DNA from 3 places in the Marinicrinis lubricantis genome. Region 1 is predicted to be linked to each of the others. Evidence: riboswitches for the same ligand, from Rfam matches in the RefSeq annotation. Region 1 holds a riboswitch; each other region holds the start of a gene.
The links. Region 1 has a riboswitch for cyclic di-AMP ahead of ACFPXP_RS21880 (C40 family peptidase). Riboswitches for the same ligand answer to the same signal wherever they lie in the genome.

Region 1 (10,568 bases):
ATCATATCCGCTTTGACCGCCCAACGCAATGATTCAAGATCCTCTCTGATTTAAAATAACTAGCCTTCATAAAGCGAGCTTCAAAGTTTAATTCCTTCCCGCGCGAATGAGATTAAGGTTGGTGTCTAAACCATATTTCTATTCTAATTAAAGCCCTTGATAATCAAAAATTTGATGGGGTTGGATTGGATACCCGGATTTGGATTACAAAAAAAGTCCTGCATTCACACAAAGCAAATGCAGGACTTCAGTCCAACTACTTCACAAATCCAAGCAGCATTTCACGAATGAGCTTGGAGGCAACAATTTGGGTCTGTTCCGACGAATCGTATACCGGTGCTACTTCCACGACATCGGCACCGACGACGTTCACCTTCGATCGGGCGATGGCATGCACTGTTGCAAGCAATTCTTTAGACGTGATACCTCCCGCTTCCGCTGTACCTGTTCCCGGCGCAGCAGATGGATCAAGCACGTCGATATCAATCGTTACATAAACCGGACGACCTTCCAGCTCTGGCAAAGCTTTCATCAGCGGTTCCAGCACATCAAACGGATAAAAATGAATGTTCTTTCTGGCATATTCGAATTCTTCCTTCGTGCCGGAACGAATGCCGAATTGATAAATATTGCTGCCGCCCATCAGCTCGGCCGCCTTCCGAATTGGAGTCGAGTGAGACAGCGGCTCCCCTTCGTATTGCTCTCGAAGATCTGCGTGAGCATCAATATGAATGACCGCCAAATCGGGGTACTTCTTGTATATTTCGCGGATGACCGGCCAGCTGACGAGATGCTCACCGCCAAGACCGATCGGCATCTTCCCATCCTTCAGCAGTCCCTCAACGTATTCTCCGATGATTTCCAAGCTGCGTCCCGCATTACCGAATGGCAGCAGCAGATCCCCCGCATCGAAATAACGAATCTCATCGAGCGTGCGGTCTAGATACGGACTGTATTCTTCAAGTCCAATAGAGACCTCGCGAATACGGGCCGGACCAAAACGCGAACCTGGCCGGAAGCTGACCGTGAAATCCATCGGCATTCCGTAGATGACAGCTTGAGCAGATGCGTAGTCTTCACTGCTCGCGATAAAAATATTGCCGGAGTAGGCTTGATCCAAACGCATAGTAGCTTGTCTTCCTTCCTACGTCTATTTGCAAAGATCCTCAACGAACTTCGGCAAAGCAAATGCTGCCTTATGCAGTCGAGGCGTATAATATTTCGTATCAATTTCCGGAATTTGCGCCTCATCGACTTCCAGCGGATCGTATTTCTTGCTTCCCATCGTGAAGGTCCACAGTCCGCTTGGATAGGTCGGAATATTCGCCTGATATACGCGAACGATCGGGAAAATTTCCTTCACGTCTTTATTCACACTGCGAATTAAATCCGCTTTGAACCATGGATTATCTGTCTGTGCCACGAAAATGCCGTCTTCCTTCAGCGCATCATAAATGCCCTGGTAGAACCCTTTCGTAAACAGCTCTACTGCTGGACCTACCGGTTCTGTCGAATCGACCATAATGACATCATACGTATTTTTATGGTCATGGATATGCATATAACCGTCATTAACAATGACTTCAACCCGCGGATTGTCCAGTTCGCCTGCGATTTCCGGCAAATACTTCTTGGAATACTCAATCACCTTGCCGTCAATTTCAACAAGCACTGCTTTCTCTACCTGCGGATGCTTCAACACTTCGCGGATGACTCCACCGTCTCCGCCGCCGACCACCAGCACGTGCTTTGGATCAGGATGTGTATATAGTGCCGGATGGGCCACCATCTCATGATATACGAATTCGTCCTTAACGGTGGTCATGACCATGCCGTCCAGTACGAGCATACGTCCGAATTGTTCCGTATCAATAATCGCCAAATCTTGAAACTCCGTTTTTTCCGTCACGAGAGTCTCTTTAATTTTTGCTGTAATGCCAAATGTCTCCGTCTGTTTCTCCGTATACCAAAGCTCCATCTTCATTCCTTCTTTCTCATTGAACTCTTTCATCAGAGCCATGCCCTACACAAGGAAATGACTTGCCAGCAAGCCTTTCGCAAAAGGCGGGACAGCCCCGTCTAGCCCTGCTGCGATACATAAGCGGATCTTTACCCCAGAATTCCCTATTTGCCTTGCAATCATCCAACGGGTAAGGATCTTTCGTCACTACCAGATCACATCCCTTAGTATTATAGATCAATCATGCAAAAATGCAATCATATCCAGTGTTGCCAAGGAAAAATCCAATCAAATGTACGAACGATTTTCTACAATTCATCCGGGTGCAATGTATAGCAAAAATAACAATCAACCATACTGGTAATTGAAGGAACTTTGCCGCTGCAGAAAGGAGCGCCTCTTCATGACTGAACTGCATAACACCGTCCCTGAAGAAGGATCGGAATCCGCACCCACTATCCCTAAACCGAATAAGTCTTTTCGCCTCCTCAAGCGCTGCTCTTCCTTTTTGGCGTTCGGTTTCATCGCCTGCTTTTTGGTCTCAGGGTGCTTTTTGCTCTATTTAAGAGGACAAGCCCTGCCAGTCACATACATACCGCAAACGTCACAAATCATCGATATAAATGGAAAAGTCATCGATGAATACTATTCCGGTCAAAATCGGCAGCTCGTTCCGCTGGAGGAAATATCCCCTTATTTAGTTCAGGCTACCTTAGCGATCGAGGATCAGCGTTTCTTTGACCATTTTGGGTTGGATGTTAAAGGATTAACCCGTGCGGCTCTAGTCAATTTACAGCATATGGACAAAGTGCAAGGCGCCAGCACAATTACCCAACAGCTTGCTAGAAATTTATACTTAAACCATGAAAAGTCGTGGACTCGGAAATTCAAAGAAGCGATGTATTCACTCCAGCTGGAGATGAAGTACAGCAAAGAAGAAATTTTAGAGATGTACTTGAATGAGGTATATTACGGCCATTCCCTATACGGTGTTCAAACCGCCGCACAGGCCTACTACGGAAAAGATGCCTCCGAGCTGTCTTTAGCGGAAAGCGCACTGCTCGCAGGCGTGCCGAAAGGACCGGCCTACTATTCTCCCTATTTGAATAAAGAAAACGCGATTGAACGGCAACACGTCATTTTGCAAAAAATGGTCGATCTCGGATACATTACGAAGCAGGAGCAGCAGCAGGCATTAGATGAACAGCTTGAATTCAAGCCTTTAGAAGGACCTAAGCCTTCCCTAGCCCCCTATTTTCGGGATTATGTACGAAGCATTGCCGTAGACGAACTCGGCCTGGACGAAAAAATGTTCGACGAAGGCGGCATTAAGGTGTACACCACGTTGGATCTATCGATGCAGGCAGCTGCAGAAGAAGTTGTCGCTAAATATATGGATGGGGCTGAACCGCAGGCCGCTCTTGTTGCCATCGATCCTCGAAACGGCTATATTAAAGCCATGATTGGCGGGAGGAAATACGAAGAATCTACATATAATCGGGCGCTCAGCGGCTCCAGGCAGCCTGGTTCGGCCTTCAAGCCGTTTGTTTATTTAACGGCGCTGCAGCACAACGATTTCACAGCAACTCATACGTATAAAAGCGAACCCACCGCTTTCACATATGACAATGGAAAGAAAACGTATATGCCCAGCAATTTTGCGAACAAGTATCCGAATAAGGAAATCGATCTAAGATACGCCATCGCCCACTCAGATAACATTTACGCCGTACACACCATTATGGATGTCGGTGCCGAAGAGGTTGTCAAAACCGCTCAGGCGCTCGGCATATCCAGCAAATTAAGGGCGCTCCCTTCCCTTGCTTTAGGAACGTCACCCGTGAGTCCGTTGGAAATGGCTTCCGCTTACGGTACGATCGCAAATCAAGGCGTACGTATGAAGCCAATAGCCATTCTCAAAATCGTTGACGCACAGGGCAATGTGCTATATGAAGCGGAGACTACGCATGAGCAGGTCGTTGCTCCGGAGCACGCATACGTGCTGACTTATTTAATGGAAAGCGTATTTGAAAACGGTGGGACGGGCAGCCGTGTCGCTCATCTGATGAAACGACCCGTTGCCGCTAAAACAGGCACGACCGACAGCGATGCGTGGATGGTTGGATTCACCCCGGAACTGGCCACAGCCGTATGGGTCGGCCATGACAAAGGCCGTGTCATCAGCTCTGCAGAATCCACTTTAGCTGCACCGATTTTCGCGGAATTTACCGAAAAGGCACTGGAGGCGATTCCTCCAAAGCTGTTCCCCATTCCGGAAAATGTCGTGCATGTTTACATTGATCCAGAAAGCGGATTGCTCGCTACGCCTGATTGCCCAGACGCCCGGTTGGAGGCTTTCGTTCGCGGGACGGAACCTTCCGAATATTGTACTGCACACAGTCCCGAACCACCCGCAGAAGACCCTGAGGTCACAGACGAGTCCCAAAAGCAGCGATCTTGGCTGGAGGATTTGAAGCGTTGGTGGAATGATTAATGCACCGCTAAACAAGCGAAAAGAGGCAGACGCTCAGAGCGCCTGCCTCTTTTCTGTCCTAGTGTGTGATGCCGAAACATCTTTCACCATTTTATATGAAAAATTTCGAACGTACAACCCTATCCAACGATTTCTACCTTCGCGTTCGAACGAAAACGAATTACTTTCGTTCGAACAATCATTCAAAGAAATCGTTGGATTTCCTTTACTCTTCTACCTTCGCGTTCAAACGAAAATGAATTACTTTCGTTCGAACAATCATTCAAAGAAATCGTTGGATTGCCTCCAAGAAATCACTGCTGCTCAGACCCTTCACCTTCGAGCTGATCTTTAATTTCCTGCGGTGTCCGTTCCCATATATCTGCATTGTTGTCGATCAATACTTGACGAAGAAGCCCTTTCTCCTTCGTGCCCAAACCATCAAGAATGACTTTTCTCTTTAGTGCGCGGTCCATCAAATTCACGTGCTGGGCAAGAATTTTCCATCCTCTTCTCGCCTCCGTGTCGATCAACATCTCGCATGCGGTTAATCCGGCATAATAGGCGCCTTGCTCCGTGCGATCTACCGCCACCCAGACGAGCCACACCGTCCGACCGTTTGGAACCTCTGAGCGTTCTGTCAGAAATTTGATTCTCCGCTCCACCTTGCTCTTGGCGTGCAATGCGCCTAAGTCAATATACGCCTCGTCGCCATCAATAATCACACTGGATAAATTGCTCAAGTCGATCATACCCGAGCCAAACCCTTGATGTGCGTTTTTTTTCGTTGAAATAATATTCAGTGAAAGCTTTTTGTTATCCATCATTTCGCACCCTTCACTCTACGCTTTTCTACCATTATAGCTGATAACCCCCCTACAATTCATCTTTTTGCACAAGAAGTTTTCATTCCCGAGACTAATCTATTCTTGTCCCGCATATACATGCAACAGATGCTTGTCAACGAGGTGAAATGGATGAAGGAATCGAGCTTAAAGCTGCGAAAAAAATTCGTATTTCCGGCCGTGGTAATCCTCCTCACCGCTGCGGTGCTTTCTTATGTTGTGCCTGAGGCCAAGCCTGAACAAGCTGCCTACCAAAATGCACCGATCACGCAGCAGCCAGGACAAGGGATGGGACTGAATAACGTTCCGCCCGCACCGGATACGGTCATTACCCCTGAGAAGCCCAAACCAGTCGCACTAAGTCAGCGGATTGTCGAGTACCATCTGAATGTGGAGCTGAACGAACAGGATAAATCGTTAATCGGTACAGAGACTCTCACATGGAAGCACCCCGGTTCAGAGCCTGTAAGGGAAGTGTATTTGCATCTGTATGCCAATGCCTTTGAATCGAAGAACACCACCTTCTATAAGGAATCCGGGGGACAGCTTAGAGCTGATAAAATGCAGGAAGACTCATTCGGAGGCATACAAATCACGTCGATCCAAACGACAGACGGAGATGAGCTGAAGCATAGAGTCCAGTATGTGCAGCCGGATGACGAAAATCCGGACGACCATACGTTGCTGAAGGTTCGTTTGCCGGACGATGTACAGCCTAACGAGAAACTCACTTTGCAAATCGGATTTGAAGTAGAGCTTCCTCGCGTCTATGCCCGCATGGGTTATGCGGATGACTTTATTATGGCGGGTCAATGGTTCCCAAAAATCGCGGTATATGAACCGAAAGGCACCAGAGGGCGGACGGATGAAGGGTGGAATCTGCACCAATATCACGGCAATTCGGAATTTTATTCCGACTTCGGAATCTATAATGTCAAAATCAACGTCCCTTCTAATTACATCGTTGCCGCAACGGGCTTCCCTGCCTCGAAGACCAAAGTAGCCGAAAACCGTAAAATCTACCACTTCTACGCCGACGACGTACACGACTTTGCATGGGCGGCTTCTCCCAACTTTCTTTATGAAGAAATGTCGTTCTCTTCCTCAGCGGTACCAGGCATGAAAATCAAGCTATATTTGGATCCTTCTCACAAAGAGCTGAAAGACCGCTACTTCTACGCAGCCAAAAAAGCGATAAGCAGCTACAGCAAGTGGTATGGTACATATCCTTACTCGACCTTATCGATTGTCGTCCCTCCTGCCGGGGCAAACGGTGCGGGAGGCATGGAATATCCGACACTCATTACAGGGTGGGCAGCCGATGAGGCCAATCCTGGTTATGAGCTGGAGCGCGTCATCGTCCACGAGATTGGTCATCAATACTGGTATGGCATGGTGGCCAGCAATGAATTTGAAGAAGCCTGGCTGGATGAGGGGTTCACTTCATATGCCGAGGATAAAGTCATGGAGAAGGAATTTGATATTTCGCCTGTTACGCCGGTCGAATCGATTTATATGACCAATCCCGCTCCATTAAAGCTGGATTCATGGCATTATGACAACCATCAGCATTACGCAGACAATGTGTACACAAGAGCCAAGCTGATTTTACTGGCCATAGAGGATGAAATCGGAGAGAACAAAATGCAGCAGGTGCTCCGATCCTATTTTCAGCGATGGAAGTTTAAACATCCGGACAGTACCAGCTTTCAAACGGTACTCGAGCAAGTCACCAAAAAGGAATGGGATCAATTCTTTGAACAATTTGTTTTCGACGGACAAATGGTGGATTATCGTATCGAACAAATCGATACGAAAGTCGTTCAGCAAAACGGACAAAAAGCCTACGAGTCTTCCGTCACCATTACAAGAAACGGCGGCAGCTATATTCCAGTATCCATTCTATTCCGATTTGACGACGGGACGGAGGTCACCAAACTCTGGGAAGGCAAAGAAAAGCAGTTCGTGTTTCGCTTTACTCATTCAGCACCGCTGTCTTGGGCGGGACTGGATCGATCCTACGAACAAACCCTGGAGAACCTCCGAATCAACAATTTCATGAAGGCGGAAGTTCCGAAGGAAGAAGAAACCAAATGGAATATCGGCACTGCGCAAGCATTAGAATTTATATTTGGACTACTGGGATGGTGAGGTGACACGTTTTGAAGCAGTTACTATTACGCGGCTGGCGAACAGCTTACGGGCACCCTTTATTAATACTGATGTTTTACTTTTATCATTTCATCTGGGGCTTCTTCCTTTACCGTTTAATTCGATCGATTACGGTGCCCATTCTGCAGAGGTATCCAGGCGATGTCCTGAACCCTATGGATCTGAAGCTGTACTGGCTTGAATTTCATTTTCGCCTGACAAAAACCGATATGATTGAACCGTATTTATGGGGATTAGGAGGGCTGCTTCTCCTTCGAATGGTACTCACGCCGATTCTTCAATCCGGATTATTTTACACCTTCCACGTGACAGGCCACAGACAGCGCCGTTCCTTCCGAAAAGGTGTCCAAAAATATGCTAAAGTGTTCGCTTTATATTATGGACTCAGGGTAGTGCTGACAGCTGCCCCTCTCTACTGGCTTCTCCCTTTATGGATCGGCAAGCTGCAAACGCACTATGAGCTGCTGCCGTACTTGGAGGAGGTTTGGCTGACTTTCGCACTTTACTTGGTGTATCTCATCTTTTTGAAGCTTATCTTCATGTACAACCAGTTCAGATTACTGACTGAAACTGAGCTGCTCAAAGGCATCACTTCCTTGTCGACCATGCTGCACCGATCCGCTCTTATTAGCGCTGCGGTCTTTGGCGTAGTGATTGCCGCTACATCCTTGTATTTCCTGGCCTCGTGGCTTTGGGCAGGACTGCTTGCAGTCATTTTATATCAGGTCTACCATCTCGTCCGCGTATTATTTCGATTTTGGGAAATCGGCTCGCACTATGAGCTTTGGAAAATGAATCACCAGCAATGATTTTCTCGCCTTATAACGTGAAAAACTAAAGCAAGTTTCAACAAGATGAAATTTTTTTCGAGTGAAAAAGAAGGAAATTGCAATTTAAGGGCGAATACCTCTTCTTTGTGAAAATATACTGCCGAATTCCCTGGAATCAGGGAAACGGGGGAACCACTTCGGGTGAATAGGCTTGATGTTCAGAGCCTTAGGGAACCTTCGACCGAACCCATAAGCTAACCTCGCAGGCATCGGAAGGGGTATTTTGCTTTGAAAAAATATAGCATCATGGTGCTATCGATCGTGCTGCTGCTTGCATTTTCTAGCAGTGCATGGGCAGCATCACCGCTGGAAGAAACCGTAGACGAATTGCTGGGAACAGATTACGAATGGGCTGGAACGACAACCAAAGGCTTCGATTGCTCCGGTTTCACTCAATACGTATTCAAGCAATTCGACATCGAACTACCTCATTCTTCCAGTGCACAGGCCTCCAAAGGAAACCCTGTGGAGAAGAAGGATTTACGTGCAGGCGATCTTGTGTTCTTCAACACGAGCGGAGATGGCATCTCCCATGTTGGGATTTACCTAGGCAATAACAAATTCGTTCATTCTGCTACTGATGACGGCGTCATCATCAGCGATATGAGCGAGAAGTACTATGCTCAGCGTTATGTGAAAGCCCGCCGAGTGCTGGGTAAATACCTGTATGACCGGATCGCTGTGGAACAACCGCAACAATAGAATATGAATGTATATGATCTACATAACAGACAAAAAACACAGCTCCAAGGGAGCTGTGTTTTTTGTTCATAACGAACCGCCTGCCCGATTATATCGTCCATTGATCGTGAATGATTCCAACGAGATACCAAGTACCGTCCAGTTGTTCAAAGGCAAGGCGGAGACTTCTCCAATCCATTCCCTCTGCTTCCTCTTCGATTCCCCGAATATGGAATTCCACGATGTGCGCTTCAGGATAAGCCTCAAACGCATTGTTGGCAGTCGTCCCTTGTCCGATTCTGCGGTTGAAGCTCGTTTCATCTGGCTGTGAAAAGTCTACATCAAATATAAATTGCTCATAGTATCCGCTAAAAGTCGCTTCAATCGGCTCTCCCGATCCATCATAATGTCCCCAAACCCTCATTTCCCTACTAACGCTCTCGGAGACCAATTGATCAGCGGAAAGCGTAATGTCCTGATCCAAATACACGAAAGCGTATGGACTCAATCGAACCCCTTTTTCCGGATGGACCATGCTGGACAGCTGATTAAAATTTTGTTCCTTCAATAACTGTACGGCTTCCATCGCCCTTTCCGTCACAATCTGCTCATCCGTTGCTCCCGAATCGGCATTTTCATTCGGAACGGCCTGCTCGTTGGTCAGCGAAATGCCTTGTTCATTCGAGTTATTATGGAATGAGGAACAAGCTGGGAATGTGATCAGTGCGATAAGCAGCAACAAAGCAACGGCGTTTTTCATTAATTACTCCTCCCACCATCATGTTGTTTTTTCCGTTACTGGACTGTTATGTATGGATACGCGTACGACAAAGCAAAGTTGCTATTGAAGTTTTTCCCATACCATCCTGATTTATTCCATATAAAAAACCGCTTCAGCCGAAGCGGTTTCGTCTCATATTAAGGAGATGACTCGTAAATCCTGTCCATCGTGCACCGTGATGTGGTGAAGCTGATGAACGTAAGTAATTTTACCGCTTCCGACCTCTATTTCAGGATCCTCACCCAATGCATAGAAAATATCATCAGCCAATGTCGCCGCACATTTATGTTGTTCATCTTCTGCAAGATGCGACCAATGGAATTCTGACATTTCAAACATCTCATAAAATTTATCTATTTTCGAAATGGCCTCGGTCAGTTCTTGATGAATTTGTTCATACTCTCTTCCAAACTTAACACCCATCCTTCCAGCACCTCCTTTGGTTTTTCTTGTTGGTACTAACATACCATTTTGTTCTCATGTATTGCAAAATAGGACAATCCCCAGCATCTCTCATTCACAGGTCCAATAACCATCTCTTTCCTGTCGAATTTTAGAGTTACTTGCGTGAAGTTCCTCTTAAGAATTTCTTACATTTTGCCGATAACAATGAAGAGTGCAGATTACAGCACATTGCGTATGTTTTTGTCGAATACCCCATGTTAAAATCGTTTTCAAAGAAGTACAGCCTGCATTCCGCTTTGCAGGTACAAATAAAGGAGAGTAGCTATGGAGAAATCATCTGTTTTTGGAATCATACTTGCGATTATCGCCGTCGGTGTCGGGATGGTCATGAAAGGCGCGGATATCTCCGTTCTGTTGAACT
Region 2 (10,568 bases), on a different contig from region 1:
AGGGACCAATTCGGTATAAGGTTTCTTCTTCGTGATTTCCATTCGGAAAATCATCCTCGAGAAAGCCATCGGAAGTCGTGATAGAAGCTTTCCATTGCCTGCTGAATCGTTGAAATAAGCCTATAGAAGGGGAATTTGATGGGGAGATCGTCGCCTCTAGGTAACGAACCTCACTTGAGGTCGGGCGTTCCAATAGATGCTCGATCAATGTGGTGCCAATACCTTCTCCCCTCGCCCTTGCATCAACCGCGATCTGCCATATAAACAGCGTATCGGGCTGCCGGGGGGGAATAAACGCGGACACGAAACCGATAAGTTCGTCACCCGATTGTGCCACTGCACAAGTATCTGAAAAGTATTTTTCCAGCATCATGTAGCAGTAAGCCGAGTTAACATCCAGTACACCGGTTTCTCGAACAAGCTTCCAAATCCGCGAACCATCTGCTCCAGAAGGCTGCCGAATTTGGATTTCACCAATCATTTAGTTGAAACCTCCTTGTATTGTTATATTTGCTGAACACATGAATTAGTGTAACATGAAACCTCTAGTTGCTCACCTGGGCTCAGCCCGTGTATCTTGGGGTAAGATACGATGAAACAGTCACAGGGTTCATTATCCTGTCGATCCTCTAAATCCTTCCCAATGCTTCCCAAATCATCATGGATGCTCCCTATTTGTTCCAAAGTTTGGAATGAACAATAACTCTAAAGAGCAAAAAAACCTGTGCAAACTGCTGCACAGGTCTTCCATGTGATCTATTTCAATCTATTTCGATTCAAATATAGATAAATATTCGCCGTACCCTTCCTTTTCCATTTCCGCCTTTGGAATGAACCGGAGCGCTGCGGAATTAATGCAATAACGCAATCCGCCTCTATCCTGAGGTCCGTCTTCAAACACATGTCCCAAATGGGAATCTCCGTATCTGCTTCTCACCTCGGTCCGGATCATACCGTGACTCTGATCCAGCTTATCGACGATGTGATTGGACAACATCGGCTTCGTAAAGCTCGGCCAGCCGCAATTCGAGTCAAACTTATCCAAGGAGCTGAAGAGCGGCTCTCCGGAAACGATGTCTACATAGATGCCTTCCTCGCGGTGATCCCAAAACTCATTGCGAAATGGGGGCTCGGTTCCATTGTTTTGTGTAACATGGTACTGCATGTCAGTTAGCTTTGATTTCAATTCCTCTGGATCTTTATTCACGGTCCAATGCTTTTCGATGAAAGCGTCCCTTCCCGAACCTCTGCGATACAGATGGTAGCGCAGTGCATTTTTGCGATAATAATCTTGATGATATTCTTCCGCTGGATAAAACGGCTTCGCCGGTTCGATGGACGTCACGATCGGCTTATCGAATCTGCCGCTTTGCTCGAGCTCCTGCTTCGAAGCTTCCGCCTTCTGCCGCTGCTCCTCCGTATGATAGAAAATCGCTGTGCGGTAAGAATCCCCTCTATCATGGAACTGACCGCCTGGATCTGTAGGGTCGATCTGCCTCCAAAAAATGTCTAACAGCTTCTCATATGGAAAAACCAGCGGATCATATGTGATTTGAACCGCCTCTGTATGTCCGGTCGTATGCGAGCACACCTCTTCATATGTTGGATTCGGCTTATCCCCGCCGGTATAACCAGAAACGACTTTATGGATACCGGGCAGTTCATCAAACGGCTTGACCATGCACCAGAAACAGCCTCCGGCAAAGGTCGCGATCTCCAGATTTTGATTTGTCTCAGTTTGTGACATGTGCATCACTCCTTCCTGTTCACTATGGTTCAATTTTAAAGCTGTGCCTTTCATTATTCAAGTTGAAGGTGAATTCTCTTCGATGACGAAGCAGATGAAGACACAATTTCTTCCATGAATGAATTGGCATCCTTGAGAAATCATAGAATGTAAGGAGGTATAGGCATGTTGAAACGAATGCTGTTATTGGGTGTTATGCTATGTACTGCAGCCATTTCCGTTCCCTTTCCAGCTTTATCTGTTGCGCAAGCAGCCATTCCTGAGATGCAGCCAGAAGATGACATACAAGCCAGCTTTAATGATGAAAATGAATCAGCTGTGCTGAGCAAGCTAAAGCTAAAATATCCGGATGTATTTATATTTCATGGAAACCCGAACCGAAAGGAAATTGCTTTGACCTTTGACGATGCGCCGGACATCCGATTCACACCGCAGATCCTGGATATCCTAAAAAAGTACAATGTAAGGGCCACTTTTTTTATCGTCGGGACGAAGGCGCAAAAACAGCGCGGACTCGTGAAACGAATCGCTGAAGAACAACACGAAATCGGCAACCATACGTATGACCATCCATTTCTCCCCGATTTGACGATGGCCGAATTTGAACGACAAATTCAAAAAACCCACAGTATTTTATGGAACATAACACAGGTCCATGCAAAATATATACGCCCTCCGTACGGTTCAATCAAGGAAAGCCAGCTTCTGTGGGCGGCAAATCACCATTTTAAAATCATTAACTGGAATGTCGACACCCTCGATTGGAAAGGCATATCAGGAAACAGCGTATACACCAACGTGTTTCATCAGATCAGGCCAGGCTCGATTATATTGCAGCATGCAGGTGGTGGTGTAACCTCTGATCTTACGGGCACGATCGAAGCGCTCCCGGTTATCATCAACACCCTGCTCGCCAAGGACTTTAAATTCGTTACGATTTCCGAACTGCTGTCTCACAGATGACCTGCAGCGAAAAAAGAACCGAACCGCATTCCGTTATGATCGCAACGGTGTGCAGTCTGGTTCTTTTTTCAGCTGTTCATGCTCCCATACCCATTCATGACGTTATCCAATTATTCCGGCAAAATATAAACGGTCACATCTTGCATGCCAAAGGTTAATGCTTTTGTACGGGAAACCGGCACAAAAATATCGATCCGATTGTCCTTAATCGAACCGCCCATATCCGTTGCTTCTGCATAAAACCCGCCTTCAGGCAATCCGTCAAAATCGTAACCTGTAATATAAAGCTTGGATCCCATAGGGATCATCTTCGGATCTACAGCAACGGTCCCCAGCTTTAAAGGATTACCGTAATAATCGATCGCGCCCCATTTATTTTCCTCAATGGATGCGGTATAAGCTGTTGCTGTCAGTGAGAGCTTCTTTGCATTTTGCAAAGATGCGTTTGCCTGTAAAGTCGGACTGTTTTGAATTTTGAATGTTGATCCGGCTGCCGGAATGGAATAGCGTTCTGAAGTAAAGCCAGGAACCATTGGAATGTTCGTCTTGATTCCTTTGTAAATGTTGAACGGGTTCAAATGAGAATTCGCATCTAGAACCGTTTGCAGAGGAACGTTGAACTTTTTGGAAATCGACCAAAACGTTTCACCGTTTTCCCGAATGGTATAGGGAGCAAGATTGGAGGCGAACGCCGTGTTCACCGTAAGTGCCGAAAACAGCACTCCTGCGGTCAAAAATCTTACCGCTGTTTTTTTCAAATTCATTGTTTTCCTCCTCTAGTGCCTACGAGGTTAGTTGTCGGATTCGGGAAGGAGTTTTCCCTACGCATGGACCTTGTTACGGATTTAAACTATGTACTCCGTAAAAGGACCAATGACGATTCACCCCAAGCGAATGCGCAGCTTCGCAGGAGTCCCCCGTACTTCTTTTGTCGACCTTAAGACCGCGCCATGATGAACGGCATCCATAAAAACGACAACCGAGCATTCAGCCTGGGCCCGGTAAACAAGAAGTTTTGGCTGTATTGAAATTATCATGAAAAGAAGTCTTTTAGAAGCCCATAAATATTGGTATTTTCCACCTCCCATTCCCAGTTCTATCAAATCATCAACAACTGCAACCAATTGAGCCTCTAGATCGTCTTGTTCAATGAAACAAACCTAAAATATTTGTTGAGTGGTGTCAGTGCATTTGGTAAAATGAATTGGATTTTATGTCGATATTTACTTTTATTTTGAAATGATGAAAGGGCGAATTTCATGCTTTTTAACACGTACGAATTCATTTTGGTGTTTTTGCCCATAACCGTTGCGGTCTATTTTATTTTGGGTCGCTTGGGACAAGTCTTTCTGTCGAAGGCCTGGCTGGCTGCCAGTTCTTTATTTTTTTACAGCTACTGGGACATTCGCTATTTGCCCTTATTGTTGGGCTCCATCCTATTCAACTTTGCGGTAGGAAGTCTGCTTGCCCGAATCAACCCTTCTGCCAAGCTTGGCCGCAAGCTGCTGCTAACGGCGGGTATCGTCGGGGATGTGTTACTGCTCGGCTATTACAAATACGCGGATTTCTTCATTGAAAATGTGAATGCCGCATTAGGTACCGACTGGGGACTGCTGCATGTGATTCTTCCACTCGGGATCAGCTTTTTTACGTTCACGCAAATCGCTTATTTAGTGGATGCTTACCGCTTAGATGTGAAGGAAAACAACATCATTAACTACACTCTGTTCGTTACCTTCTATCCGCATCTCATTGCGGGGCCTATTCTTCACCACAAGGAAATGATGCCGCAGTTCGCGGATCGTAAAAACAAAGCGTTCAATTTCAATAATTTAACGCTAGGGACCTTTATTTTTGTCATGGGGTTAGCGAAGAAAGTCATCATCGCTGATACATTCGCACCCATCGCCACCGCGGGCTTCGATACGGCAGACACTCTGACGTTCTTTGACGCATGGGCTACATCGCTGGCCTATACGCTGCAGCTGTACTTCGACTTCAGCGGGTATTCGGACATGGCGATCGGAGCAGCGCTCATGTTCAACGTCCATCTGCCGATCAACTTTGATTCTCCATATAAATCTCTGAACATCCAAGAATTTTGGAGAAGGTGGCATATCACCTTAGGCCGTTTTCTTAGAAACTATATCTACATACCGCTTGGTGGCAACCGAAAAGGCTTTATCATCACCTGCTTCAATTTGTTCATCACGTTCGTCATCGGCGGCATCTGGCATGGCGCAGGCTGGACTTTCCTGTACTGGGGTGCGCTGCATGGAGGAGCGCTCGTCGTTCACCGGATTTGGTCGAAGAAGTTTGGACTAAAAATGAACAAGTATTTGGCGTGGTTCCTGACTTTCAACTTTGTCAATATCGCTTGGATTTTCTTCCGTGCGACTAGTCTTTCCGAGGCGATGAAGGTATTAAAAGGAATGTTTGGCTTCCATGGCTTCGACATACCGGGAACGCTGAATCTGGTACCGTTTATTCAAAATTGGGGACTTGCGATCAGCACGACGCCTTCTTGGCAGTTCGCGTTAATCGCCTTCTTCTTCCTTGTATCTGTCTTCATGAAGAATACGAACCAAATGCGGGACAATTTCAAGCCAACCTGGTGGATTGCCGCCATGACGGCCGTTATCTTTGTCGTGTCGTTGGTTCATTTTAATCAAATCAGTGAATTCCTATATTTCAACTTCTAGTGCCTTAAGCAAGCATGTTAAGGAGGATCAGACCCATTGAAACAAGAAACCGTGTCAACTGTCGAACCTAACGCCGCATCGTCTGCTAAGGCTCGTAATTTTTTCATTTGGTTCATTGTATTTTCACTCATTAGCGTTTCGATTGTCGCATTGATTACTTATATTGTTGATCCGCTGCAATTTTACCGTAAGCCCAGCTGGTATGTACCGCAGTATTCCATGGAGCAGCGATATCAAAACCCGGGACTCGCCCGCAATTATGACTATGATACGATTATCATCGGATCTTCAATGACCGAAAATTTCGTTCCTTCCTATGTAGATGAAGTTCTCGGAGGCAAGTCCATCAAGCTGTCGATGTCCGGCTCTTATTCCCATGAGCATCATCTTATTTCGGAAGCAGCTTTCCGTACGGGACAAGTGAAGAATGTCATCTGGGGGCTTGATTATTTCTCGGTTAAGGGCGGAGAAACGATGGTTCGGGACGACCAAGGACCGTTCCCGTATTACTTATACGATAAGAATCCGCTAAACGACATCAAATATTTGTTCAACTATACGACCATTACTCAGACGATCAACATATTGAAAGGCAAGCTTCAAGGAAGCTTAACTTTGAGAAATTTAGACTACCTGAATAACTGGGATTATTATGCCGTCTATGGCACGGAATCCGTGCTTAAGGATTTGAAGCGAGCAGAAGCTGTAGAACCCTCCTATGTAAAGACAGAAGAGGATTTTGAAGAGATTAAAAAGGCATTCGATGCTAACATCTTATCTCTCGTGAAGGAGCATCCGGAAACGGAATTTATATTTTATTATCCCCCCTATCACGTTTTAAGACATTATGTCTGGTACGAGTTAAATCCGAAACGGTATAACAATCAGCAGCAGTTCAAGCAGTATGTTTGGGATACCTTGTCGGAATATCCGAACGCGAAGATTTTCGACTTTCAAGCTGTGGAAGAGGTCACTTTCGATTCAAATAACTACAAGGACTTATCCCACCATACGCTGGAAATCAATGAGTGGATCATTCAATCGATGGCTAATGGCGATCATCAAGTAACGGATGAAACCATTGGTAAGATGATCTCCGACCTCGATAAACAGGTTGAGAACTTAGATATTAGCCAATTCGATACCGATTCGATCCAAATCGTATACCAAGGCGAGAACGTACCTGCGGGGGCCAATCCAGTAGCTCAGGAGGATGCGCTGTACATTCCTATTAAGGCACTTGTAATCCTTAAAGGTGCTGCTCTTGGGTGGGAAGAAGAAACGAAATCCTCACTCGTCGAATGGAATGACGGCATCGTGAAGCTCAAGCAAGGCTCAACTGAAATGAAAGTGAACGGCGAGACTGTCCAGCTTTCACAGCCTGCACAAATTATAGACGGCAGTATGATGATCCCGATAGAGGCCCTCTCCTACTTTGGACTGCAGGGCGAATGGCAGCAAGGAAATCAGCAGGTCCTCATTACAGAGCTAGTCCAATAAGAGATGAAGTGGTTTTAGGCATCAAAAAGGCGACCCGCTTGGGCAAGCGGGTCGCCTTTTAATGATATATCGTACTATGCTTTGGACCTGTGCTTTCGTGAAACGGTCTGCAGCTCCCAATCGTGGAACTCGATCATCACGTCACGGACCGATTTCGTCACATACAGCCGATCCACTTCGTAGGCTTGTCCCCGCTTCGATACGGAAACCGAGCTGAGCAGCAGATCGACATATTCGCTGTAAAACTCAGCATCCTCCAGACGCCCCTTAATCGCTTCGTCCTTTTCCGTGCCCCTTAAAATAATCTCATAGCCTACGCGGTCTAAGACAAAACATTTCACCCGACTGTCTTTACCATCCGAAACATGAAGTCCGCTCATCAGCGGTTTCCAACGTTTCATACGAAGGATTCCTGCACAGATCAATCCAAGAAGCATCGCAATCAGTAAAGCCATGAGAACGTCCGACAGCGAAACAGACTGATCCAGTTCAAGGATTGAAAGCTTCAGCTCTGCTTCTTGTCCCCATATGACATCGATCACATATTTTCCGAGTTCCAATAAACAAAAAGATGCCATCCCAAGCCATAACGAGACGAGAACGGAATAGAATGGTCTGATTGTGACCTGCCGCAGCCACAGCAAGAAGAACAGCCAGCCTGAAAAGCCTGCGAATCCAATATACATTATTCGAATCATCAGCGATTCAGCCAATTCTGTTCCTCCCTGCTTTAGGCCGAGATCTTATTCTGGTTGTAAGGATGCCCACAGCTTTTTATTTTGATATTCGAGCTCGCCGCCAACCTCTCCACCAAACCAATCCGGAGGCTGAAACGAATGTGCTTCCTCTTCGCTCTCAAATTCCGTTTCCACCGTCATCAAATCATATTGATGGTATTGATCGATTTCGTACCGTCTTCCTTCAAAAAGTACCGTCGTCCGCGTCTTTCGCAGAGGAACCTTCTTCAGCGAGCTGACTAGCTGATCATAGAGCTCTGCGGAAATCTCATATTCCACTTCTTCTCTAGCGATTCCGCTTCCCCGTTTAAACGTATGTGTATAATGCACTTTCCCTCGCTGGAGAATATCCTCCAGCTTTCTCACACGCAGTTCCTGATCTTTGACTAAGGCCAAATACGTTTGTTCAATATGTAAGACGGACACGATTTTCATCGCATCCTGGTCAATCAGCTGCTGTGGAAAAGATGGAAGAAGGTACTTTCTTTCGATTTCCATGCCCAACGTTCCTTACCTCCATTTTGACATTCGAGATCGAACGAAATTAATCACTGCAGTTCTCAGGATTCACCTGAGAAACACCTTCAATTTGAATTTTCTCGGATAAGCTGTCCTTCAAGATTTGAACAACGAACTGCAGTAAATCGTTAATGTCGGTTTGCGTTTGCTGGAATTGTTGAACGAGCGGGATTCCATCTAATTCATCCTGCAAAGCCTGCATCTCAGCTTCAATTTTTTTAACCATTTTTTCATTTTGGAAATATTCAAAACCGACGATTTCCTTTTGCTTCTTCTTGATTTGCGCAATTAAAGTTTGGATTTTGTCGTTCGCTTGAATTTGCTTTTCCGCTTTTTGATACATGATCACTTCATCCGAAGTAGAAATCAGCTCAGCCAATTCCTTCGTCTTCTTCATAATATCTTCCCGAACAACGAGATCCACTACATTATAGGACTTCATCGTGCCTAAGTCCCCTTTGCCATGCTCATGCGCGTGCGCGTGTCCTGTCATGATCTATACACTTCTCCTTCGTATATAACCTCTAATTGCGTATCGTTGTACAGCAACGATTTCTTCCGATGATCCCAGACACGCCGCCAGCTTTCTACTACGCAGCGGCATGCTGTTCGTCGTATAAACGCTGAACTTAATGTCTCCCCATTACATGGCTGACGCTTGTTTCTCTACGTCAACGAGTGTACCTGTCAGCAAATATGTTTTCGCCTGATCAATTCGAACGTGGACGAACTGGCCAGTCAAGCTCTTCGGACCGGAAAAATGAACGAGCTTGTTCGTACGTGTGCGGCCTGTAAGCATATCCGGGTTATTTTTACTTTCCCCTTCAACAAGCAGCTCCACGACTTGGCCGACCAACTGTTGATTTTTCTTCAATCCGATTTCAGCAAGCAGTTCATTCAATCGATACAAACGCTGCTTCTTCACTTCCAACGGAACGTTATCTTCCATGACCGCAGCTGGAGTGCCCTCTCTTGGTGAATAAATAAACGTAAACGCTGAATCATACTCGACCTCTCGCACGAGCGACATCGTATCCTCAAACTGCTCGTCCGTCTCACCAGGAAATCCGACAATAATATCCGTCGTCAGTACCACATCCGGTATCGCCGCTTTTATTTTCTTGACGAGTTCTAAATAACGTTCTCTCGTATATTTGCGACTCATTTTCTTCAGGATTTCCGAGTTCCCGGACTGTACCGGCAAATGAATATGCTCTACCAAATTCCCTTTTTGCGCCAATACTTCGATCAAATGATCATCGAAGTCTCTAGGATGAGAAGTTGTGAAACGAACTCTCGGAATATCGATCTTATGAATATCGTTCATGAGATCGCCGAAATCATAATCCATATCCTCAAAATCCTTGCCGTAGGCGTTTACGTTCTGGCCTAACAGCATAATTTCTTTGTAGCCTTGGCGTGCCAGCTCTCTTACTTCCTGGATCACGTCCTGTGGCAGTCTGCTTCTTTCTTTACCTCGCGTATAAGGAACAATACAATACGTACAGAATTTATCGCAGCCATACATAATATTGACCCAGGCCTTCATGCCTTCCCGCTTCTTCGGCATATTTTCTACGATATCGCCTTCCTTGGACCAAACCTCAACGACCATTTCCTTCTCGAACGAGATTTGCTTAAGGAGATGAGGAAGCCGGTGAATATTATGTGTTCCAAAAATGAGATCAACGTGCGCGTGCTTTTGCAGAATACGATTTACGACCGATTCCTCTTGCGACATACATCCGCATACGCCGAGCACGAGGTTCGGATTTTCCCTCTTTAACGATTTCAAATGGCCTAATTCGCCAAACACTTTATCCTCGGCGTTCTCACGAATGGCACACGTATTTAATAGAATCAAGTCTGCTTGGGTTCTGTCTTCCGTATCGGTATATCCCAGCTGCTCCAAGATTCCTTTGATGGTTTCTGTATCGTGTTCGTTCATTTGGCAGCCAAAGGTACGGATCATATATTTTTTTCCGATCCCGAAGCCTTCCATTTCCTCAGGGATCTCAAAATTATAATGAACCTTGACGTCTTCCTTCCCACGCTTCTTCGCGTCTTTCAGAGAAGGAGGCTGAAAATATATAGAGAAATCCTTTTCGGATGTTTTCGCCATGTGAACAATCTTCCTTTCTGTCGAATTCATCCTCTCATTATATCATGTACTCTATAGGCGACACAAAGAAAAAATAAGGATGTGCCGATGATTATACATATATGATAGGTACCGGATTAAACGATGGAAAAGTCAAGTCTTTACATACTGACGTGTATGCGCATTCAAGGAATCATGAAAAGCAGGCATCCGGACAATCCGAATGCCCTGCTGTGGATTAGTCCAAAATAACCGCCGTGTCTCCGGTTTTTACGCCAGCCGCATTGGCTTCATCTGTG
Region 3 (10,568 bases), on a different contig from region 1:
TCGTGCCCCGTAATGACTACAATGTCCGGTCTGCTGTTAGGCAACAAACGCAAGAGGGCATCAGCCATATCCTTCTCCGCGACATAATGTCCTTCGACCGGCACTTTGAGCCGTCTATAAAGATCCATGCTCTTGCGCAAGTAGGACGCATCCCCATCGAGATGAAGGACCTTTCCGGGAACTTCGAAATAGGAAGATTCCAAACCCGCCTCACCCATCGTGCGCATTTGTTTCTCTACCTGCACTTTACGAAATTGTTCCATTCGTTTTCTCGTTTCGGTAAAGCGTAAATCATAGCCGAGTGCTGCCGAATTCGAGAACGTCCCTTCAACCCTTTCCAGATCGCTTAAAGGTGCATCAGCAATTAATCGAAACTCGACACCGCGTAATACAGCCGTATTTTGGATGATATATTCGATTCGAAAGATGACATCTTTTCCGTAAGATATACGGACACAATAATCTCCCTGTTTCATGCTGCATCCCTCCTGCGACTATCATATGGTCGTTTATCACGATCGGTTCCATATTTTCAGTCTCAGAACGAAGCAGCGTGGAATATCCAGGAGCATCGGCCTAACGCTCCATCTCCTTGCGAATCTCCTCGCTCAAAGTTGCGAATTCCTGCATGGACAATGTTTCTCCGCGGCGGCTGGGTTCAATCCCGCACCGGTGCAGCAGATCCGTTAACTGCTCCTTTTGTTGTTTAGAAAAGAAGCGAGTGACTAAATTGTTGTACAGCGTCTTTCTTCTTTGGGTAAACGCAGCCTGCACAACCTGGAAGAAAAAGTCGGGATCCTTTACGTTTACCGGCGGCTGCTGACGCAATGTGAGACGCATGACGGCCGAATCCACATTCGGCTGAGGAATAAATACGGTACGAGGCACATTCATAACCAGCTTTGCCTCGCAATAATACTGGATCGCTATACTCAAACTGCCATAATCCTTGGTTCCTGGACTGGCAGTCATTCGTTCGGCCACTTCCTTCTGAATCATTACAACAATATGCTCAAAAGGAACGTTCGATTCCAGCAGCTTTAATATAATCGGTGTAGTAATATAGTAAGGCAGATTAGCGACGACGCTGACTTTGCCGAATCCCCGAAACTGCTCCTGCATTAACTGATGGAGATCAGTCTTTAATATATCCTCATGAATGACAACTGCATTCGGATAAGGGGCTAAGGTTTCCTGCAAAATGGGAACCAATCGGCGGTCAATTTCCACTGCTGTCACCTTTCCGGCGGCGCGAGCCAAATATTCGGTCAGCGCTCCGATACCGGGGCCGATTTCCAGAGCCCCTTTGGTCTCATCTAATTCAGCGGCCGCAACGATATTCCGAATCATGTTTTGATCCGTCAGAAAATTTTGTCCGAGGCTCTTCTTCATTGAAAAATCATGTTTCCTGACGATTTCCTTTGTTCTCGTCGGGGTCGAAATGAATTCATTCGATTGACTTCGCGTCACTTCCATCATTCCTTAGTCTCTATTTGTCGAACAGCCGCCTCGAACTCCTCTTTCGAAATTCGGAACTGACTGCATCTTTTCAAAAATTGCTTCCCGTTGCAAACTCCTATACGCAGAAGCTTGCCCATCTCTTCCCGTCTTCTGGCTGCCTCTGGATGCATCACCAGCCTCGCTTCCATCAAATCAGCCATCGTAATGGCACTAGGCGAATCATCTTCAAGATGGGGCTCTGCAGTGTGCACATGCTCCAGCGCTCGCCTAATAGCTTCTGGAGAGGCATGCTCAACCCCAACCTTCCCTTTCGCCTTTGCTTCCTGTACATTCAAGAAAGCGTGCTTGCATCCCGGCACATGCTCCGATATGATGCTGCGAATTCGTTCCCCCGGATGATCCGGATCGGTAAAAATAATGACTCCCCTGCGTTCTTGCGCCAGACGGATCGTATGCAGAACATGTTCGTCTATGGCTGAACCGCCTGTCTCTATTGTATCTGCGTTAACGGCTCTCTTCACCGCTACCGTATCATCCTTACCCTCAACGACAATAACTTCTTTGATCATACTTTGATCCCTTCATATGATTTTATGAATCCGCCCATCTCATCCATTTATTTTACCACACGTCTACGATATATTTTCATTATTCCTTTTCCGCTTTAGCTGATTTTGCCGCTGCAACCCAATACAAATATTCCCGTACCTTGAGAGCTTACGTGAATCCTCAGCACTCTAAGGTCGTAAAAAAAAGAAAGGGGCTGCTCCCCTTTCCAATGAATTATCCTCTATGAAGGTTTATTCGGCCCAATGACATAGACAGTGTAGCCCTTTTTCCTGCCAAACTGCTTGGCTTCAGACGTGCTCTCCATATATACATCGATATGATTGCCCTTCACCGCGCTGCCGGTATCTTCCGCTTTGCGGAAGCCTAGGCCCTCAATGTAGATCCACCAGCCGATCGGTATGACTTTAGGATCTACAGATACGGTGCGTCCTTCCTGTACTTTCGTGCCGGAATACGTAATACCGTATCCAGGATCACCCTCGCTTTTTCCTGTCGAACCTGCGCCTGCATCATAAGCAGTCAATTCCACGTCCGTAAGCACTTTTTTATAATCGAAGGTAACTCCGTCAATCGTTACCTCATCAACGGATGGCGAGGACGCCGACAAAATGGCAACAGGATTTTTCGTTCCGACAGCAACCACTTCTTCTACCGGCTCCTGCAGCACGTTTTTTTCGACCATTTTCTTGGAAACCACTTTCCCGTCAGCGATCGTCGTCTCCACCTTCGAAACGAGAACGCCTTCCTGCCCTTCCTGCACTAACTGCTCTTTGCCTTTGAGCAAGCTGTTGTCTTCTTTTTTCACCGTCTGAAAAGGAATGGCATGCTGCACTTCCTCCACCTTCGTTTCGACTTGTACGACAGTGATCTTTAACTGCTCCTTAACAGGATTTGATGCATCAGGAAAGATCTTATCATCTGCATCAAAGGCAATATCTAAGTCTTGTAAAGCTTCTCCAACCGTATCGGCTGTTGTATATTTTGTTTCGGTCTTCCCGCTCGAAGTAACCTGTACAGCCTTAGCGGTTTCAATTTCAATAACGGATTTATGCTCTAATTCTGCATTAAGCGGCAAACTAACAACATCGTGTTCACCTAATTTCACTGACTGTTCTTCCAGCAGCCCCTGTACAGTTGCTTCCTTTGTTTGCACCTGCTTTTGCACTCCGTCAATCGTTAATGTGACAGATTTGCTGTCGGTGCCATGAAGCAGAATGAAGAACAGCAGGGAAACAGCGATCAATGAGAAACAGGTGATTAACCACCATTTTTTGTTCTCATGCTTCCATCGAATTGCGAAAGACATTGCGGATGATCGCTTCACTGAGGCCGTTTCCTTTTGAGTTTGAAACGTCACTCGTTTAGCCCTCCTTCAAAGTCCCGCCGTAAATGTTACGCATGATGCAATATACTTGACGCGACTATTCAGTTTATTGAATCTTCCACTTCAAGGGATGGTACGGCTCATCCTCGTCCATGACATCAATGTATGTGCATAGACTCCGATCCATTCCAACCGTTCGTCTATTAAGGGGATGATCCTTGCTAGAGAACGTGATTCCATTAACCTTTCATGGTCATCATCAAATACGTGTGCTGTCACTTCCGGAAATGATCAGCTGATGTCGATTCACATATTTAAAACCTGTCTATTTACCAAAAAGGAATTTCAAAAAATAAAAAGAGCCTGCGAAAAGAGGAACTCTTGTCGCAGACTTGTACGATTTTTGTCCAAGTCATAACCTTTGCGAGGCAGTTCACCTTTTCACGCTTACGAGGTTAGCTGTCGGATTCGGGCCTAAGCAGCAAGCCCTATTAGTGTCTAGTCAACACCAAACTCACCCCAAAGTGGATTCAGACTAGTAACTTGTCTTCACCACGATAAAATGGGTCCCCCGTTTTCTTGCAAAGAAACTAAGCGATGATGGTTCAATGGAATCAATATGAAGTTTCTAAGAAAAGATGATAATCGCTTTCCGGACCAGTGTAAAGCAGGTAAAAACGGAAATTGGCGGTTAATTTCCGCCCAAAATCACCTTGATCACCATTTTTTCAAAGATAATAATTGTTTGTTGCATCCTCACTTGAAATTTCAACGCTTTACAGGCATATATTAATTTATTCCAAACAACTTTTTGGCATTATTCCCAGTTTGTAGTACAATTTCCTCAAAACTGACCCCTCTTAACTCAGCGGCTGCCAATGCGACTAACTTTACAAAACCCGTTTCGTTTCGCTTTCCCCTATTTGGGTGTGGTGCCAAATAGGGGCAATCTGTTTCCACCAACAAACGGTCCATCGGTACCTTCTGAAGCACCTCTTTAGGCTGTTTTGCATTTTTAAATGTAATGGGTCCTCCGAAAGAAATATAAAAATTCATATCCAGGCACTGCTTCGCCGTCTCCCAGCTCCCCGAATAGCAATGCATCACACCGCCGATTTCCGATGCGCGTTCTTCCTTCAATATCTGCACGACATCATGATGCGCATCACGGTTATGAATAACGATCGGCAGCTTAAGCCGCTTCGCCAACCGGATCTGTTCCCGGAACACCTGCTGCTGTACATCCTTTGGAGACGTATCCCAATGGTAATCCAGACCCATTTCTCCGAGCGCGACCACCTTCGGATGGCGCGTTAATTCCTCAATCCACTCGAGGTCTCCTTCCTTCATAAACACCGCATCTACTGGATGCCAGCCGATCACTCCATAGATAAAATCATATGTGTCAATCAGTTGAATCGTAGACTGTATCGTTTCCCGATTAAAGCCGACATTGATCATCCGTTCAACTCCTTGCTCCAGTGCCCTTTGTATAACGGATTCACGGTCTTCATCAAATTGTTCTGTATCTAAGTGTGTATGTGTATCAATTAGCATGTTTTTTCTCCTTTGATTGTTCTAAGTATTCAGGTAACGTTCTTGCCTCTATATAATTCCTTCCGGAAAATATAAATGGTGCATCCCATTGTGTATCCCGCTTATGGACCGAACAATATGGGATTTTTCGGAAATATCCACGAGTTCGTCGCTTTCGGTTAATAAATAAATTGGAATTTTCTTCTCTAACATGCCCGGGCGGTTCACATCATATGAGAGATCGCTTGGAAAATCTACAGCCATATAATATTCAGGATCATAACCGCACTGACTCAATTTCAATCGAACGGCGTCGATCAATGATTCGTCAATTTGTTCCATCGATGTATATTTAAATAAACGGCGATGTAAAAATCGGCTGCATAAATCTGACAGGATATGATCCTTCTCCAGCGTCCACTGCATCATCGTCATTTGAATGAATGACTCATCCAGCATCATATATTGCTCCACACTCACTGTTCCTTCTATTAAATAATCCATCGGGGAACATAAGAAACTGAATTGATATCCAGATTCATACAGCGCTTTTGCCCTCTGGAATATTTTAGTCAGTATAATTTCCGAGCTTCGAGTCACCGGATGGAAATAAACCTGCCAATGCATCTGATAGCGCGACATTAAGTAGGCTTCCACCGCATGCATCCCGCTTTCTTTAATGACCAGATGTCCTTTATGAGGACGAAGAACACGGATGATCCTCTCCAAATCATAAGTGCCGTAGTTGGCTCCTGTGTGGTATGCATCACGCAATATGTAGTCCATTCGGTCCGCGTCCAATTGACTCGATATGAGACTGACGACAATGCTTTTCGGATATTTTTTTTGAATCACCTCAGCTACTTTATCGGGAAATTCAGCAGAAACCTTTCGAAGCACCTGATTGACTTCCGTATTCTCCGTCAGGATACGACAGGTCCAATCCTCGTGATTCATATGTAAAGCGGCCTCAATCGAATGAGAGAACGGCCCATGTCCAACATCGTGCAGGAGCGCAGCGCATAAACAAAGCAACCTTTCCTCCTGTGGCCACTCCGCCAAATGGTGTCTCTCAAACTGGGATATAATTTTCCGAGTAATCTCATAGACTCCAAGCGAATGGGAAAAGCGACTATGCTCTGCACCATGGAATGTATAAAAAGATGTACCTAACTGTCTAATGCGCCGTAGCCGCTGCATTTCCTTCGTACCGATCAGGTCCCATATCACCTGATCTTGAACATGGACATATCGATGGACTGGGTCTCGAAACACTTTCTCTTCCTTTAACATGGTTTTCTCCCCCTTCATTCGACAAAAAGATCAAACCTTCCATTTGAATATGTCGAATTTTGATACCAATAGATTTCCAATAAATCGACTATTTTGAGGCAGTTTTAGTGAGGAATGTCGAAATGAACTGCCCGAAAACCCTGATGTTTCTTCATTTCTCATAATTTTTAATATTTCACGCGCGTCAATTTCTATTGACTATTATGGGAATGACTGGTATCATAATCTACGAAAATAATGTCGAAAGTTGCCGATATAAATTTATTTTTTATTATCCATAGGAGGACCTATCATGATGAAATCGACTGGTATTGTTAGAAAAGTAGACGAATTGGGACGTGTAGTTATTCCCATTGAGCTTAGACGTACACTTGGCATTGGCGAGAAAGATGCGCTTGAAATTTACGTTGATGGCGAAAGAATCATGCTGAAAAAATATGAGCCCGCATGTATTTTTACAGGCAATGCAGATGACTTGATTTATTTCAAAGGAAAAATGATCAGCAAATCTTGTATTCCTGAATTAATAGATTTATATAAATCCATGACAAATGCCAAAGAATAGGTTATACTATACTTATTGAATTGTTAAATCCAACCTTGTTAATTCTAACCTTTTCATATCTCCTTTGTATTCCCGCAGTCTACATGACCGCGGGATTCTTTTTTCAGTTCTGACTACAAATCAATACATTCGTTATATACCTCACGCTTAGGCAGTCCCCGGTCCAGAGCGGCCGCCTTTACTGCATCCTTTTTCGGCATTCCCTCCTGAATGTAGCGGCTTACATGTTCCTGAATGGACATTGATGTCCACCACGACGTTTCTTGATCATCCTCGGCAGTTCGCTCATAACCTTCGATAAACATGCAAAACTCCCCTAAAGGATCATTTCCGATAAAATGTTCGATACATTCAGAAATCTTTCCTCGTAAAAATTCCTCGTGCCTTTTCGTCAGTTCTCTCGCCAAAACAATACGCCGATCTCCCCAGATTTCCAACATCATTTGCAAGGTTTTAACCACACGATGCGGAGCCTCGTACATCATGAGTGTCGTTTCCCATTTGCCCCAATGCTCAAGCTGCAGCTTCAGCATTTTCTTGTCTCTCGCTGGAAATCCGATGAAGGTAAATGCACTGGTGTCCATTCCTGATGCAATCAATCCGGTTAAGGCCGCATTCGCGCCTGGAATCGGAATGACATCATGACCGTTCTCTATCGCTTCGCGAACCAGCTCAAAACCGGGATCAGAGATCGCAGGGAGCCCCGCATCACTTACCAGAGCCACCTGCTCGCCACTTTCCAACCTTTCCATAATGTGCTTCCCGCTGGATTGTTTATTATGCTCATGATAGCTGATCAGCCGCGTATGAATATCGTAATGGTTCAGAAGCTTTCGAGTCTGGCGCGTATCCTCTGCCGCTATTACATCGACTTCCTTCAGCATTCGGACCGCTCGAAAGGTCATATCCTCCAAGTTGCCGATCGGCGTTGCAACCAGATACAGCTTTCCGCTTCCCTCATTATGGATTGTGTCCTTGTAGCTTTGTTGAATATTCATGGCTTACCCCTTATTCCCGTAATAGATTTCCATCAATTCATCACAGTACTGCTGCTGGTCGTTGTATACGATCAGTGGGGGCAGAACACGAAGATCGGGTTTTCCATCTCGTATCGCCTCGATGAGCACCATATTTGCTTCCGCTTCCTTTTTGGGATGGACCAGCCTTATCCGCTTCGGTTCCATCTTATACTTGCGCATATATGTACAAATATCCGCCAGTCTTGACGGCCTGTGAACGATCGCCACTTTACCGCCGCTTTTGGCGAGCCGTCCGCAGGCAGCAATCACATCTTCGAGCGTACATTTAATTTCATGACGGGCAATTGCGACGTGCTCATTCATGTTTCGATCCCCACTTCCCGGTGGGAGATATGGAGGATTCACTGTTACTAAATCGAATTGACCATATCCGGACTGCAGATGGTACTGCTTCAAATCCTCATGCACGATCTCGATGCGTTCCTCAAGGCGGTTAAGACGTACATTACGGCGGGCCATTTCAACCAACCGTTCTTGAATTTCCACTCCTGTAATATGTGCCTTGCTGCGCACCGATAAAAGCAGAGGGATCACGCCGTTGCCGCTGCATAGATCCACAATACGCCCCCGCACCGGCACAGAGCAGAACCGGGATAAGAGCACCGCATCCACGGAAAAGCTGAACACTTCTTCACTCTGTATAATCTTCAAATTTTGATTTAATAAATCATCGATTCGTTCACTGCTGTATATCGGGACCTTCGTCTGTTCCATTCGTTTACCTGCCCTTGTTTCATTATGCCTTCAACCCTTACATGGATCTTTCCACACACTTCAACAGATTTGAAAAAAACCGTAGAGTATTCTCTACGGCATTATAACGCTTATTATTTGTTTAAGAAAGAGAGACAAAACAGGCAATCGCCTTCGGTCCTTAATTGGCCGTAGTGCAGATTGCAAATATGAAAGCCTTCCGCATACAATCTTGCCAGGTTATCGTACCCTTCGCCGACGACATCATTTGGCCGCTGTTCATCCCTGACATTCTCTTTGGGGGAAGGTTCCAGCTCTGGGGACGATTTCAGCAAGCGCCTCAGCTGTTCGTTCTCCATCTGGAGACGATTGTTTTCTTCCAGCAAATCAGCCACTTGTTCCTTTAAGTGTGACAGGTCGTCTCTCAGCTTGGTCCAATGTTCCTCCAATGCGGAAATATCCGAATATATATTATTTTTACTCACTAGCTCCACCCCAGTGATTTGTGGTTACTCTTGCACGGCTGCAACATCATCGAACGGCAATTTCATGCTTTTATTCAATTCGAAAATTTGAACCTGAGCCATCCGTTCGTTCGGATGGATGGATAACACTTTGCCTTCACCCAATGATGTAACCACTAAGCTGCCCACAGAAGGTATTTCTTCTTTCTCTTTGATCGTTTCATAATTGTCATGCTCATATTTTAAACAGCACATCAGCCTGCCGCATAGTCCGGAAATTTTCGTAGGGTTTAAGGATAAGTTCTGGTCCTTGGCCATTTTAATCGAGACGGGTTCAAAATCACCGAGCCACGTCGAACAGCACAGTGTTCTTCCACATGGACCAATGCCGCCCAGCATTTTCGCCTCGTCCCTGACGCCGATTTGGCGAAGTTCAATTCTAGTTCTGAAAATACCCGCTAAATCTTTGACAAGCTCCCGAAAATCGACACGGCCTTCCGCCGTAAAATAAAAAATGACCTTATTGCGATCAAATGTATATTCAACGTCCACCAACTTCATCTGCAGCTGGTGCTGACGAATTTTATCCAAGCAAATTTGAAAAGCGTTCTTTGCAGCTTCTTTGTTCTCCTCTACGACGTGAGCATCCTGATGGTCTGCAATCCGAATGACTTTCTTAAGAGGAAGCACAACGTCCGACTCGTCCACATCTTTTTTTCCTATAACCACCTTGCCGTATTCAATGCCTCTGGCCGTTTCGACAATGACGTGGTGCTCTTTGGATATCTCCAAATCCGTCGGATCAAAATAGTAGACTTTGCCGGCCTTTTTAAAACGTACGCCGACGACGGAATACATTTTATCCCCCCTTCATCTGTATAAATAAACGCTCGAGTGCCAATTGCGGATTCACATGAGCGCGAATTTGTTTTTTCGCTGCAAGCACATCTTCCATCCAGTGGACGATTCTAGCAGCATCATACTGATACGTATGTTTTTTAAGCCAAGCGGCCTCATCTTCAAAAACAAGCTGTTCCTGACTTTCTGTTTGAGCCTGAAGCATATCCCTGAACCAAAGCAGCAGCAGATCGAGCAGCATGTCCAAATGCTCGGACAGCGCCGTCTTCGTCACTTTCTGCTGAATCGATATGCTGACTTCAGCTATGTTTGCGGTAAGAGCTTCCTTAGCCAATTGTATCATTACGGTTCTTAATTCTGCAAATGCATTTAACTGGATAAGTGTTCTCGCGCCATCTAATCCTGAAGCGAGCCTGGCTGCAGTTTTGGCAAGGACGCGGGAATGCCCTTCGGCTTCCAGCATGTGGGTCATCTGCTCGCTCGGCAGCGGGGAGAACGGAACGTACTGCGCTCTGGAATGAATGGTAGGCAGAACGGCTTGTCCATTATCGGTAATCAGTACCGCCATCAGACGGGATCCTGGTTCCTCCAAAAACTTCAGCAGGCTGTTCGCTGCTTCGGATGTCATTTTATCCGCCTGTTCAATGATATATATTTTCATCTGGTCGGGATCTGAACGGAGCGAAAACTCTTTCTGTAAATTTCGAATTTGTCCGATTTTAATAGACAATCCGTCGGGCTCGACGCGATAAAGATGCGGGTGG

Region 2: linked by a shared signal. The riboswitch ahead of ACFPXP_RS06905 (3D domain-containing protein) and the one ahead of ACFPXP_RS21880 (C40 family peptidase) in region 1 are both predicted to bind cyclic di-AMP.
Region 3: linked by a shared signal. The riboswitch ahead of ACFPXP_RS12855 (ubiquitin-like domain-containing protein) and the one ahead of ACFPXP_RS21880 (C40 family peptidase) in region 1 are both predicted to bind cyclic di-AMP.

The regions. Positions count from the first base shown of each region.
Region 1 is NZ_JBHSQV010000186.1:136,556-147,123, reverse strand. Features, by position in the region: gene speB (agmatinase) at 257-1,126, opposite strand; gene speE (polyamine aminopropyltransferase) at 1,151-1,978, opposite strand; gene ACFPXP_RS21900 (transglycosylase domain-containing protein) at 2,364-4,454, shown strand; gene ACFPXP_RS21895 (YwhD family protein) at 4,748-5,260, opposite strand; gene ACFPXP_RS21890 (M1 family metallopeptidase) at 5,411-7,429, shown strand; gene ACFPXP_RS21885 (hypothetical protein) at 7,441-8,259, shown strand; cyclic di-AMP (ydaO/yuaA leader) riboswitch at 8,369-8,504, shown strand; gene ACFPXP_RS21880 (C40 family peptidase) at 8,509-8,982, shown strand; gene ACFPXP_RS21875 (hypothetical protein) at 9,071-9,721, opposite strand; gene ACFPXP_RS21870 (hypothetical protein) at 9,875-10,165, opposite strand; gene motA (flagellar motor stator protein MotA) at 10,472-10,568, shown strand, end outside.
Region 2 is NZ_JBHSQV010000036.1:22,070-32,637, forward strand. Features, by position in the region: gene ectA (diaminobutyrate acetyltransferase) at 1-481, opposite strand, end outside; gene msrA (peptide-methionine (S)-S-oxide reductase MsrA) at 767-1,747, opposite strand; gene ACFPXP_RS06900 (polysaccharide deacetylase family protein) at 1,913-2,710, shown strand; gene ACFPXP_RS06905 (3D domain-containing protein) at 2,821-3,474, opposite strand; cyclic di-AMP (ydaO/yuaA leader) riboswitch at 3,477-3,664, opposite strand; gene ACFPXP_RS06910 (MBOAT family O-acyltransferase) at 3,970-5,412, shown strand; gene ACFPXP_RS06915 (copper amine oxidase N-terminal domain-containing protein) at 5,449-6,912, shown strand; gene ACFPXP_RS06920 (hypothetical protein) at 6,987-7,625, opposite strand; gene ACFPXP_RS06925 (CYTH domain-containing protein) at 7,656-8,147, opposite strand; gene ACFPXP_RS06930 (RicAFT regulatory complex protein RicA family protein) at 8,194-8,661, opposite strand; gene miaB (tRNA (N6-isopentenyl adenosine(37)-C2)-methylthiotransferase MiaB) at 8,812-10,290, opposite strand; gene pduL (phosphate propanoyltransferase) at 10,508-10,568, opposite strand, start outside.
Region 3 is NZ_JBHSQV010000158.1:5,606-16,173, reverse strand. Features, by position in the region: gene yabG (sporulation peptidase YabG) at 1-476, opposite strand, end outside; gene rsmA (16S rRNA (adenine(1518)-N(6)/adenine(1519)-N(6))-dimethyltransferase RsmA) at 577-1,479, opposite strand; gene rnmV (ribonuclease M5) at 1,476-2,030, opposite strand; gene ACFPXP_RS12855 (ubiquitin-like domain-containing protein) at 2,252-3,388, opposite strand; cyclic di-AMP (ydaO/yuaA leader) riboswitch at 3,785-3,962, opposite strand; gene ACFPXP_RS12850 (TatD family hydrolase) at 4,145-4,912, opposite strand; gene ACFPXP_RS12845 (HD domain-containing protein) at 4,961-6,184, opposite strand; gene ACFPXP_RS12840 (AbrB/MazE/SpoVT family DNA-binding domain-containing protein) at 6,477-6,749, shown strand; gene rsmI (16S rRNA (cytidine(1402)-2'-O)-methyltransferase) at 6,863-7,747, opposite strand; gene ACFPXP_RS12830 (tRNA1(Val) (adenine(37)-N6)-methyltransferase) at 7,751-8,503, opposite strand; gene yabA (DNA replication initiation control protein YabA) at 8,617-8,967, opposite strand; gene ACFPXP_RS12820 (PSP1 domain-containing protein) at 8,992-9,804, opposite strand; gene holB (DNA polymerase III subunit delta') at 9,806-10,568, opposite strand, start outside.